One region of the Pseudomonas sp. KU43P genome, then DNA from elsewhere that is predicted to be linked to it. Evidence: predicted binding sites of a transcription regulator. Region 1 holds the regulator's gene; each other region holds the start of a gene.
The links. The regulator sigma-54, encoded in region 1, starts transcription at its own class of promoters, with help from an activator protein. The targets are predictions, from matches to a motif close to ANTGGCATNNANNTTGCTNT.

Region 1 (3,072 bases):
ACAACACCAAGACCCAGGTTGCGACCGCCGGTCGCGGTGGTAACGTGACTCAACCACGTCAGCGTATCGACATGGTGATCCAGCCGAAGAAGAAGGCCGAGTAAATGGCAACCCTCAAAGCCCAGCACCTGGCCAAGAGCTACAAAGGGCGGCAAGTCGTGCGTGACGTCAGCCTGTCGATCGACAGCGGGCAGATCGTCGGCCTGCTCGGCCCCAACGGCGCCGGCAAGACCACTTGCTTCTACATGATCGTCGGCCTGGTCCAGGCCGACCAGGGCCGGGTACTGATCGACAACCTCGATGTCAGCCACCAGCCCATGCACGGCCGCGCCCGTGCCGGCATCGGCTACCTGCCCCAGGAAGCCTCGATCTTCCGCAAGCTTTCGGTGGCCGATAACATCATGGCGATCCTCGAAACGCGCAAGGACATCGATCGTGAAGGCCGGCGCAAGGAGCTCGAAAGCCTGCTGCAGGAGTTCCACATCAGCCATATCCGCGACAACCTCGGCATGAGCCTTTCCGGTGGCGAACGCCGCCGCGTCGAGATTGCACGTGCACTGGCGACCGCACCGAAGTTCATCCTGCTGGACGAACCCTTTGCCGGTGTCGACCCGATTTCCGTGGGCGACATCAAGCAGATCATCCACCACCTCAAGGCCAAGGGCATCGGTGTACTGATCACCGACCACAACGTCCGCGAAACCCTGGATATCTGCGAAACCGCGTACATCGTCAACGATGGCCAACTGATCGCCGAAGGCGATGCCGAAACCATCCTGGCCAACGACCTGGTCAAGGAAGTTTACCTGGGCCACGAGTTCCGACTCTGAATCCGAGGTAGGCCTGGAGCACTGGCAAACCGCCCTTGACGGGGCTTAAGTTGTTACAGTGCTCTAGGCAAACGCTACAATTTAAGGCATAAAACTTGCTTGAATTTGGCGCTTCGGCGCCCTCGTGTAGTGGATGGCGCATGCGCGCCGGCGAACAAGGTATTTAGCCCCTGCCATGAAACCATCGCTCGTCCTAAAAATGGGCCAGCAACTGACGATGACCCCGCAGTTGCAACAGGCCATTCGCCTACTTCAGCTTTCCACCCTGGACCTGCAGCAGGAAATCCAGGAGGCGCTGGAGTCCAATCCGATGCTCGAACGTCAGGAAGACGGCGACGACTTCGACAACAGCGACCCTATGGCGGACAACGCCGAGAACAAGCCAGTCGCCGAAGCGCAGGACAACAGCTTCCAGGAAAGCACCAGCAGTGCCGAAACCCTGGAAGAGGGTGAGTGGAACGAGCGCATCCCCAACGAGCTTCCGGTCGACACCGCCTGGGAAGACATCTACCAGACCAGCGCCAGCAGCCTGCCGAGCAACGATGACGACGAGTGGGACTTCACCACCCGCACATCTGCCGGCGAGAGCCTGCAGAGCCACCTGCTGTGGCAACTGAACCTGGCACCGATGTCCGACACCGACCGCCTGATCGCCGTCACCCTGATCGACAGCATCAACGGCCAAGGCTACCTGGAAGACACGCTCGAAGAGATCTGTGCCGGTTTCGACCCTGAGCTGGATATCGAACTGGACGAGGTCGAAGCGGTGCTGCACCGCATCCAGCAGTTCGAGCCCGCCGGGGTAGGCGCGCGCAACCTGGGTGAATGCCTGTTGCTGCAACTGCGCCAGCTACCTTCCAGCACCCCCTGGATGAGCGAAGCCCAGCGCCTGGTCAGCGATTTCATCGACCTGCTCGGCAGCCGCGACTACAGCCAGCTCATGCGCCGCATGAAGCTCAAGGAAGATGAGCTGCGCCAGGTCATCGAATTGGTGCAGAGCCTCAACCCGCGCCCAGGCTCGCAGATCGAATCCAGCGAACCCGAATACGTGGTGCCCGACGTGATCGTGCGCAAGGACAGCGAGCGCTGGCTGGTCGAACTGAACCAGGAGGCGATCCCACGGCTGCGGGTCAACCCGCAGTACGCAGGCTTCGTCCGCCGCGCCGACACCAGCGCCGACAACACCTTCATGCGCAACCAGCTGCAAGAGGCGCGCTGGTTCATCAAGAGCCTGCAAAGCCGCAATGAAACACTGATGAAGGTGGCCACACAGATCGTCGAACACCAGCGTGGTTTCCTCGACCACGGCGACGAAGCCATGAAGCCGCTGGTGCTGCACGATATCGCCGAAGCAGTGGGCATGCACGAGTCGACCATATCGCGGGTCACCACGCAGAAATACATGCACACGCCGCGCGGCATCTACGAACTGAAATACTTTTTCTCCAGCCACGTCAGCACCGCCGAGGGCGGTGAATGCTCGTCCACGGCGATCCGCGCGATCATCAAGAAACTGGTTGCGGCGGAAAATCAGAAAAAGCCATTGAGTGACAGCAAGATCGCTGGTTTACTGGAGGCACAAGGCATCCAGGTAGCCCGTCGCACCGTCGCCAAGTACCGCGAGTCCCTCGGCATCGCACCGTCGAGCGAGCGCAAGCGACTGATGTAGCCCCTGGGTGTGCCACAGCGTTTGTGGGGCAGGTGCAATACCTGCCTCTTTATGCACGGGCAACAAAGGAGAAGCTGTATGCAAGTCAATATCAGTGGACAGCATGTAGAAGTCACCCAGCCGCTGCGCGATTACGTGCTTGAAAAGCTTGCCAGGGTGGAGAGTCACTTCGACAAGATTACCAACGTGCAGGTCATCATGAAGGTCGAGAAGCTGCAACAGAAGGTCGAAGCGACCGTGCAGATTCCTGGCGGCGAAGTGGTTGCCAACGCGGAACACGAAGACATGTATGCAGCGATCGACGCCTTGGCCGACAAGCTCGACCGCCAATTGAAAAAACACAAGGAAAAACAGCAAAGCCTGCTGCAAGGTGCAGCCGCCCGCTGATCCCCCTCATCCATGATCCGACTTGAAACCATCCTGACCCCCGGCCGTTCCTTGGTGAACGTGCCGGGCGGCAGCAAGAAGCGCGCCCTGGAAAAGGTCGCCAACCTGATTGCCGAGCAAGTACCCGAGCTTGAGATGCAAGACGTCTTCGAAAAGCTCATCGCCCGGGAAAAACTCGGCTCCACT
Region 2 (3,072 bases), 2.8 Mb from region 1:
TATGCGCTGACACCCGCCTGGATCGCCTGGCGCATCACCCCTGGGTCATGCTCGTCGGTGAACAGCACAATGGGCCGCGGCTGCTCGCGGCTGACCATCACCACTTGCTCCATCACATCGCGATCGGGTGACTCGGTATCGATCAGCACCACGTCCGGGCGCACCGTTTCGACGCAGGCGGGCAGGTCGATGGTCAGGTCTGGCGCTTCGATCACCTCGAAGCCGGCTTGGCGCAGGGCCGCCTTGAGGCGGCCGAGCTTCTTCTGAGTGTCGTCGATCAGCAGGATGCGCAGCATGGTGGAGACCCTCACGAACCGACACGCGCGCCAGGCGCATCGCCCAGCGCATGCAGGCGAAAGCTGCGGGCATAGCCATAGGGGTCGCTGCCATCCCAGCGTATGCCGTCGATCAACAGGCTGCTGCGCATGGGCTGGGCAGGGCAGGGTACCCCGAGCGTTTCGGCGGCGTCGCGGTACAGCGCGAGCTGCTGGACCTGGCGGGCTACACCGAGGTAATCGGGGTCGTCACGCAGCAAGCCCCAGCGACGGAACTGGGTCATGAACCACATGCCGTCGGACAGGTAAGGCAGGTTGGCGCGGCCCTGGTCGAACAGGCGCAGGGCGTGAGGATCCTGCCACTGGTTGCCCAGGCCGTCCTGATAGTTGCCCAGCAGGCGCGGCTCGATGTTTTCCGCAGGCGTGTCGAGATAAGCACTGCCGGCCAGCAGTTGCGCGGTGCTGCGGCGGTTCTCCTGGCTCTGCTCGATGAAGCGGCTGGCGGCAAGAACTGCCTTGATCAGCGCCCGGGCGCTGTTGGGGTACTGCTCGACGAAAGTGCGCGCACAGGCCAGCACTTTTTCCGGGTGATCGGGCCAGATCGACTGGCTGGTGGCCAGGGTGAAGCCCTGGCCTTGTGCGATGGCGGCGGCAGCCCAGGGCTCGCCGACGCAGAAACCGTCGATGCGGTCGGCCTGGATGTGTGCGGCCATTTGCGCCGGCGGCACCACCACGCTGTCGACATCGTGCAGTGGATGGATGCCCTGGCTGGCCAGCCAGTAGTACAGCCACATGGCATGGGTGCCGGTGGGGAAGGTCTGGGCAAAGGTCAACCGCGCGCCATGCTGGTGCACCAGCCGAGCCAGTGCCTCAGGGCTGGTCACGCCTTTGCGTTGCAAGGCAGGGGATAGATTGAGCGCCTGGGCATTCTGGTTCAGGCCCATGAGCACGGCCATGCTGCTGGCTGGCACGCCGCCGATGCCCAGATGCACTGCGTAGACCAACCCGTACAGGCAATGGGCAGCATCCAGTTCGCCGCTGGCCAGCTTGTCGCGCAGCCCGGCCCATGAGCCCTGGCGCCTGAGGTTGAGGGTCAGGCCCTGTTGTTGGGCAAAGCCTTGGGTGGCAGCGACCACCACTGACGCGCAGTCGGTGAGGGCCATGAAACCGATATCGAGGCTGGGTTTTTCCGGCGCGTCGCTGCCGTTGACCCATGCCAGAGGTGATGTATTCACGAAGATCCTCGCCTGTACTGAAGTAGGCCGTGTGCAGGCGATGTAGCAACGCATGTGCCAAGGCCCTGTCATGGTGAGCGCGCGCTGGCTATAATCGCACCCTCACTCACCCCGAGCCTTGCCCGCCCATGTATACCCTGGCCCGCCAGCTGCTGTTCAAGCTTTCTCCGGAAACTTCCCATGACCTGTCCCTGGACCTGATCGGTGCCGGTGGCCGCCTCGGGCTCAACGGTATGTTCTGCAAGCAGCCAGCGGCGTTGCCGGTGACGGTGATGGGGTTGAACTTTGCCAATCCGGTAGGCTTGGCCGCAGGCCTGGACAAGAACGGCGCGGCCATCGATGGCTTTGCCCAGCTGGGCTTCGGTTTCGTCGAGATCGGCACGGTGACCCCACGCCCGCAGCCCGGCAACCCCAAGCCGCGTCTGTTCCGCCTGCCGGAGGCGACGGCGATCATCAACCGCATGGGCTTCAACAACCTGGGCGTCGACCATCTGCTGCAGCGTGTGCGTGCCGCGCGTTACGACGGTGTGCTGGGCATCAACATCGGCAAGAATTTCGATACCCCGGTGGAGCGAGCGGTCGACGACTACCTGATCTGCCTGGACAAGGTCTACACCGAGGCCAGCTACATCACCGTCAACGTCAGTTCGCCGAACACCCCGGGCCTGCGCAGCCTGCAGTTCGGTGATTCGCTCAAGCAACTGCTCGATGCGTTGGCCGAGCGCCGTGAGCAGTTGGCCTCCACCCACGGCAAGCGTGTGCCGCTGGCGATCAAGATCGCCCCGGACATGAGCGACGAAGAAACCGCGCTGGTCGCGGCGGCGCTGATGGAATCGGGTATGGATGCAGTGATCGCCACCAACACCACCCTCGGCCGCGAAGGTGTCGAAGGCCTGGCCCATGGGGGTGAGGCGGGTGGCCTCTCGGGCGCACCGGTGCTGGAAAAGAGCACCCACATCGTCAAGGTGCTGGCTGGTGAGTTGGCGGGCAAGTTGCCGATCATTGCAGCGGGGGGGATCACCGAAGGGCGTCACGCCGCAGAGAAGATCGCTGCCGGTGCGAGCCTGGTACAGATCTACTCAGGCTTTATCTATAAAGGGCCTGCGTTGATTCGCGAGGCGGTGGATGCCATCGCTGCCATGCCGCGGGCATAAGAGGCAGGCATAAAAAAGGGCCCCATCTAGGGGCCCCTGGGCCTTAGCCCGCCGCCCGGATGGGGCGTGCATGGTAACTCGAATTCAGTGTCCTCGATCAGCCAACGGCGTGATTTTCGTTGAGTCTATGGATGCCAGCGGTGCCAGTCATTCCGTCCCAGTTATCACCGCGACCTTCGCGCCAGCCGTTAATCCAGGCTTGGCGAACAGAAGGAAGATTGAAGGGGCAAAGTTCGCGGGATTTGCCGGTGACCCCGTATTGGTAGCCACGTGAATATGCTCTTTCCAACGGATCACGCTTAAGTCTTCTCATAGGGTGTTGCCCTCACTTGTTGACTGTAATGTCCCGTCGGCCTCTCCGAGGCCGGGCAGAGTCTTTCTGCCGGTGTGCGCCCGCTGCCGGCGTGG
Region 3 (3,072 bases), 570 kb from region 1:
CATTCGCTCAGCGGCTGGATCCTCGGCGTGCTGGGGCTTGCCTCCATCGCCGAGTTCTTCGTCGAAGACCTGCCGCGCATCGGCGAGTACTACCTCGACGGCATGCACATCGCCTGGTAAGGCACGCGCAGCGATGGCCTCGACCCGTTCAGCCAGGACCACCCGGATACGGTCTCCCGTGCTGCTCATCACATTGCCTTGGGGCATGTGGAAGTGGTGGTGCTGCTGTTGGGGGCGATCGTCTCGTACCTCACCCGCGGACGCGGCGATGCCCGGGTGCTGGCGCAGGAAATGGCGGCCAGCAGCAAGGGCGCGCGACTGGGGCAGTGGATGCTCAAGCATGAGGAGGGGTTGAAGAAACGGCCGGATCTGCAGGTGCCGGAGCGGCACAAGGGCGCGATGGATGAAGTGCAGCCTCAGCAGTCGAATCGGCCTGCCGGCAAAGACAAGGAGCCTTCGAAGCGCAAGCCCGGTAGCATGCCTTTGCATACAGTGGCCTGGATTCAGGAAGAGCTATCACAGGTAATGAGTCCGGCCGAAGCCGAAGGGAATTACCCCCGCACCGCCGGTAAACGCCCCGAACCCGGCGCCGATGGCGCCGCCGGTGAGGGTGCTGGCGACGACGATCATCGCCATGTCCCTCACCACTCTCAGCAGGTCATCGACGATGCTGGCGATCTCAAGCTCGGCAAAGCGTTGGCGCAGCATGACGCTGGCTTGCCACTCGGCCTGGTTGAGGGCCGAGCGAACCGCCTTGACCCGATTCAGGTTGAGGGACAGCGAGGGGGCGGTCTGGTTGAGGTGATCGAGAAAATGGGCGCCTCCTTGATAGCCCATTGCGTCAATGATGCGTGATTCGATCTCGAGCCATGACGGCACGAGGTAATCCAGATACATGAGGTGTCTCCCTGACATCGCGTACAGGGGGAAATCACACCACATATCGACCGAGGAAATTTCCGTGAAGCTTGTGGGAAATTTCCTAAATTTCACCAAAAAAGGGCTGAAGATCGTTAATCAGAGTGGCGGCACTCGATATGCACCACGCCACTCAACCCAAGACATGCACCGCAACTGCCGTCAATTTTTTGCTTTGCCGCTTATGCCACCCGGCAATTGCCGCTTTCCCATGTCCAAGCGGAAGCACTTTGCCGCTTTTCTGGCATCGACATTTCCCCTGCAGTCTCCAAAGCCCAGCATTCACGGGCTTTTAAAACCTTGGCACAGCTCTTGCTCTATCTTCGGCAACGACATTCCGGTCAACCTTCGAAGGTTTCCCCGACATGAGCATCAGTTTCGACAAGGCACTTGGTATCCACGAAAAAGCCCTGGGCTTCCGCGCCCAGCGTGCCGAGGTGCTGGCCAACAACATCGCCAACGCCGACACGCCGAACTACAAGGCGCGTGACATGGACTTCTCCTCGGTGCTCGCCGCCGAGAGCCAGAAGCAGCAGAGCGGCCGTTTCGCCATGGAGCGCACCAACAGCCGCCACATCGAGGCCGAAGGCCTGGCGATGAACGACGAGAGCCTGCAGTACCGCACGCCGACGCAGCCGTCGATCGACCAGAACACCGTGGATGCGCAGATCGAGCAATCGAACTACACCGAAAACGCCATCGGCTTCCAGGCCAGCTTCACCTTGCTCAACAGTAAATTCAAAGGGCTGGTATCGGCCCTGCGCGGAGAATGACCATGTCCCTTTCCAGTGTTTTCAACATTGCCGGCAGCGGCATGAGCGCGCAGAACACCCGCCTCAACACCGTCGCTTCCAACATCGCCAACGCCGAGACCGTGTCGTCGAGCATCGATCAGACCTACCGCGCGCGTCACCCGGTGTTCGCCACAACCTTCCAGAATGCCCAGGCCGGCGGCAGCCAGTCGCTGTTCGAGGACCAGGGCGAGGCGGGGCAGGGTGTGCAGGTCAAAGGCATCGTCGAAGACCAAAGCAACCTCGAAGCACGTTACGAGCCTAATCACCCGGCGGCGAACAAGGACGGCTACGTCTATTACCCGAACGTCAACGTGGTCGAGGAGATGGCCGACATGATCTCCGCCAGCCGCGCGTTCCAGACCAACGCCGAGCTGATGAACACCGCCAAGAACATGATGCAGAAAGTCCTGACCCTGGGTCAGTGATAAGGAATCCAGACCATGGCAGTCGATAGCACCAGCGGTGTGAACCTCAACGATGTCCTGACGGCATCGGGCGTCGGTGGCACCACCAAGAAAACCGTCGATACCACGTCCAAGACCGGTTCCGACGCGCTCGGCAAGGACGCGTTCCTGCAGCTTCTGGTGACCCAGATGCAGCACCAGAACCCGCTCGATCCGCAGGACAACAGCGAGTTCGTCGCCCAGCTCGCGCAGTTCAGCAGCCTCGAAGGCATCACCAACCTGAACGACTCGGTCACCAGCATCACCAATGCCATGGCCTCGTCCCAGGCCCTGCAGGCCTCTTCGCTGGTGGGGCGCTCGGTGGTGGTACAGAACGACAAGGCAGTGGTCGATACTGCCGATAGCTTCAACGGCCAGTTCGTTGTGCCGCAGGCGATCAGCGAAGCGAAGATCACCATCAAGGACAAGGACGGCAACACCGTCAAGACCATCGAGCTGGGTGAGCAGAAAGCCGGTTATGCCGACTTCATCTGGGACGGCACCAATGCCAGCGGCGAGAAGGTCGACCCAGGCACCTACACCTTCAGCGCCAGCACCACCGTCGACGGCCAGGCCGTGCAGATGAACACCCTGCTGCCAGCCAAGGTGACCAGTGTCAGCTTCAACGCCACCGGCGAGATGGTGCTGAACCTCGCGGGTGTCGGCAAGGTTTCCCTCTCCGACGTACAAACCATCGGTATCTAAGGCCCGCTAACGCGGCACAAGGAGCGAATTCATGTCTTTCAATATCGGCCTTAGCGGTCTGTACGCAGCCAACAAGCAACTGGACGTTACCGGCAACAACATCGCCAACGTCAACACCACCGGCTTCAAATCGTCGCGCGCCGAGTTCGCCGACGTCTACGCTGGCGCCAACCGCCTGGGTGTGGGCAAGAACCAGGTGGGCGCCGGTGTAC
Region 4 (3,072 bases), 720 kb from region 1:
AAAACGGCCTTCAGAAGAAGGCCGTTTCCGGTGATTTCATCGACGCAAGGCGCCGATCAAATCAGCAGCTGTAGTACAGCTCGTATTCCAGCGGGTGAACGAAGGTGCGGACCTTGATTTCTTCTTCGCTCTTCAGTTCGATGAAGGCATCGATGAAGTCGTCGGAGAACACGCCGCCCTTTGTCAGGAACGCACGGCCTTTATCCAGCTCTTCCAGAGCTTCTTTCAGGCTACCGCAAACCTGCGGGATGTCCTTCGCCTCTTCAGGCGGCAGGTCGTACAGGTTCTTGTCGGCTGCATCGCCTGGGTGGATCTTGTTCTGGATGCCGTCCAGGCCAGCCATCAGCAGGGCTGCGAAGGCCAGGTACGGGTTGGCCGATGGGTCCGGGAAGCGCGCTTCGATACGGCGGGCTTTCGGGCTGCCGACGTAAGGAATACGGATCGAAGCGGAACGGTTACGGGCCGAGTAGGCCAGCATGACCGGGGCTTCGAAGCCTGGGACCAGGCGCTTGTAGGAGTTGGTCGACGGGTTGGTGAAGCCGTTCAGGGCCTTGCCGTGTTTGATGATGCCGCCGATGAAGTACAGAGCGGTGTCGGACAGGCCGGCATAGCCTTCACCCGAGAAGGTGTTCTTGCCGTCTTTCCAGATCGACATGTGCACGTGCATGCCCGAGCCGTTGTCGCCGTACAGTGGCTTCGGCATGAAGGTGGCGGTGCGGCCGTAAGCGTCGGCAACGTTGTGCACGACGTATTTCAGGGCCTGTACTTCGTCAGCCTTCTTCACCAGGGTGTTGAACTTGACGCCGATTTCGTTCTGGCCGGCAGTCGCCACTTCGTGGTGGTGAACTTCGACGGTCTGGCCCATTTCTTCCAGTGCGTTGCACATGGCAGTACGGATTTCGTGGTCGTGGTCGAACGGCGGAACCGGGAAGTAGCCGCCTTTCACGCCTGGGCGGTGGCCTTTGTTGCCGCCTTCCACATCAGCGCCGGTCATCCACGAGCCTTGCTCGGAGAAGATCTTGAACATCGAGCCGGAGATGTCCGACTGGAACTTCACTTCGTCGAAGATGAAGAACTCAGGCTCCGGGCCTGCGAATACGGTGTCACCGATGCCGGTGCTCTTCAGGTACTCTTCGGCGCGCTTGGCGATGCCGCGCGGGTCACGATCGTAGCCCTGCATGCTCGACGGGTCGACGATGTCGCAGGTGATGATCAGGGTCGGCTCTTCGGTGAACGGGTCCAGCACGGCAGTGTCGTCAACCGGCATCAGGATCATGTCGGAAGCTTCGATGCCTTTCCAGCCAGCGATGGAGGAGCCGTCGAACATCTTGCCGACTTCGAAGAAGTCTTCGTCCAGGCCATCACGCGCTGGCATGGTCACGTGATGCTGAATGCCTTTGGTGTCCGTGAAACGCAGATCAATCCACTTGACGTCATGATCTTTGATGAGTTGAACCGACTTCGACATGTTGTCCTCCGGATGGTCTAGAGCGCGGTGGGCCGCTGCCCTGGAAAAAAGGGTGTTGCCGGGCGCGGATAGTCGGCCAAGCTTACCTGCCTCACAAGGGAGCAAATTGCATGCCAGTGCCCGAAAATGGCGAGGGCGGGATAAAAGGGGGCGTTTGCGGGCTTCTGCTGCCGCGTTGCTCGGGGAAAATGCACCTTTAAGATGCGGGTTTCTGCCTTGGTGCACCAATAGCGTGCATTTAAATGAGGTAGTGCTTCCTTTGAGGGCCTCATCGCCGGCAAGCCGGCTCCCACCAGGCAACCCTGCGTCTGAGACCTGCACCTCCCCTGTGGGAGCCGGCTTGCCGGCGATAAGGCCGGTGCAGGCAATATAAATCCAACCTTCTGTACAAAAGTTGGTCAAATCCTGAGCAATTTCCGATATAATTCGCGCCCCTCATTTTCGGCAGGCCCTGCGCGCGCTGTTAAACCAATGAAACTTATCGTCAAAGTCTTCCCAGAGATCACCATCAAGAGCCGGCCGGTGCGCAAGCGCTTCATCCGCCAGCTCGGCAAGAACATCCGCAACGTGCTCAAGGATCTGGATCCTGAGCTCGCGGTCGATGGTGTCTGGGACAATCTCGAAGTGGTCACCCGCGTCGAGGACGAAAAGGTACAGCGCGAGCTGATCGAGCGCCTCACCTGCACCCCGGGTATCACCCACTTCCTGCAGGTCGAGGAATACCCGCTGGGTGACTTCGACGACATCGTCGCCAAGTGCAAGCAGCACTTCGGCCACCTGCTGGCCGGCAAGCGCTTCGCCGTGCGCTGCAAGCGTGGCGGCCACCACGACTTCACCTCGATGGACGTCGACCGCTATGTCGGCAGCCAGTTGCGCCAGCAGTGCGGCGCCGTGGGCATCGACCTGAAAACCCCCGAAGTGCTGGTGCGCATCGAAATCCGCGACCAGCGCCTGTACGTTATCCACAATCAGCACCAAGGCATCGGCGGCTATCCGCTGGGCGCCCTGGAGCAGACCCTGGTACTGATGTCCGGTGGCTTCGACTCTACCGTGGCAGCCTACCAGATGATGCGTCGTGGCCTGATGACGCACTTCTGCTTCTTCAACCTCGGCGGCCGCGCCCACGAGTTGGGGGTGATGGAAGTTGCCCACTTCCTGTGGAAGAAGTACGGCAGCAGCCAGCGCGTGCTGTTCATCAGCGTGCCGTTCGAAGAAGTGGTCGGCGAGATCCTCAACAAGGTCGACAACAGCTACATGGGCGTGACCCTCAAGCGCATGATGCTGCGCGGCGCGGCGCACATGGCCGACCGTCTGGAAATCGAAGCGCTGGTTACCGGCGAGGCGATCTCCCAGGTATCGAGCCAGACGCTGCCGAACCTGTCGATCATCGATTCGGCCACCGACAAGCTGGTGCTGCGCCCATTGCTGGCCAGCCACAAGCAGGACATCATCGACCAGGCCACCGAAATCGGCACCGCCGACTTCGCCAAGCACATGCCTGAATACTGTGGCGTGATCTCGGTGAATCCGACCACCCATGCCAAGCGTCACCGCATGGAGCATGAAGAGAAGCAGTTCGACATGGCGGTGCTCGAGCGCGCCTT

Region 2: a site for sigma-54 is predicted at 1,553-1,572, ahead of KU43P_RS19005 (CmpA/NrtA family ABC transporter substrate-binding protein). Genes of this name have one in related genera too.
Region 3: a site for sigma-54 is predicted at 1,218-1,237, ahead of flgB (flagellar basal body rod protein FlgB). Genes of this name have one in related genera too.
Region 4: a site for sigma-54 is predicted at 1,567-1,586, ahead of glnA (type I glutamate--ammonia ligase). Genes of this name have one in related genera too.

The regions. Positions count from the first base shown of each region.
Region 1 covers NZ_AP019365.1:1,102,979-1,106,050, reverse strand. The annotation lists gene lptA (lipopolysaccharide transport periplasmic protein LptA) at 1-104, shown strand, start outside; gene lptB (LPS export ABC transporter ATP-binding protein) at 105-830, shown strand; gene KU43P_RS04965 (RNA polymerase factor sigma-54) at 1,006-2,499, shown strand; gene hpf (ribosome hibernation-promoting factor, HPF/YfiA family) at 2,578-2,886, shown strand; gene ptsN (PTS IIA-like nitrogen regulatory protein PtsN) at 2,899-3,072, shown strand, end outside.
Region 2 covers NZ_AP019365.1:4,160,353-4,163,424, reverse strand. The annotation lists gene KU43P_RS19010 (ANTAR domain-containing response regulator) at 1-296, opposite strand, end outside; gene KU43P_RS19005 (CmpA/NrtA family ABC transporter substrate-binding protein) at 308-1,510, opposite strand; gene KU43P_RS19000 (quinone-dependent dihydroorotate dehydrogenase) at 1,639-2,664, shown strand; gene rmf (ribosome modulation factor) at 2,762-2,977, opposite strand.
Region 3 covers NZ_AP019365.1:1,672,121-1,675,192, forward strand. The annotation lists partial or broken gene KU43P_RS07700 (DUF6861 domain-containing protein) at 1-561, shown strand, start outside; gene KU43P_RS07705 (DUF6861 domain-containing protein) at 517-942, opposite strand; gene flgB (flagellar basal body rod protein FlgB) at 1,284-1,691, shown strand; gene flgC (flagellar basal body rod protein FlgC) at 1,694-2,137, shown strand; gene flgD (flagellar hook assembly protein FlgD) at 2,153-2,860, shown strand; gene flgE (flagellar hook protein FlgE) at 2,892-3,072, shown strand, end outside.
Region 4 covers NZ_AP019365.1:387,116-390,187, forward strand. The annotation lists gene glnA (type I glutamate--ammonia ligase) at 62-1,468, opposite strand; gene thiI (tRNA uracil 4-sulfurtransferase ThiI) at 1,940-3,072, shown strand, end outside.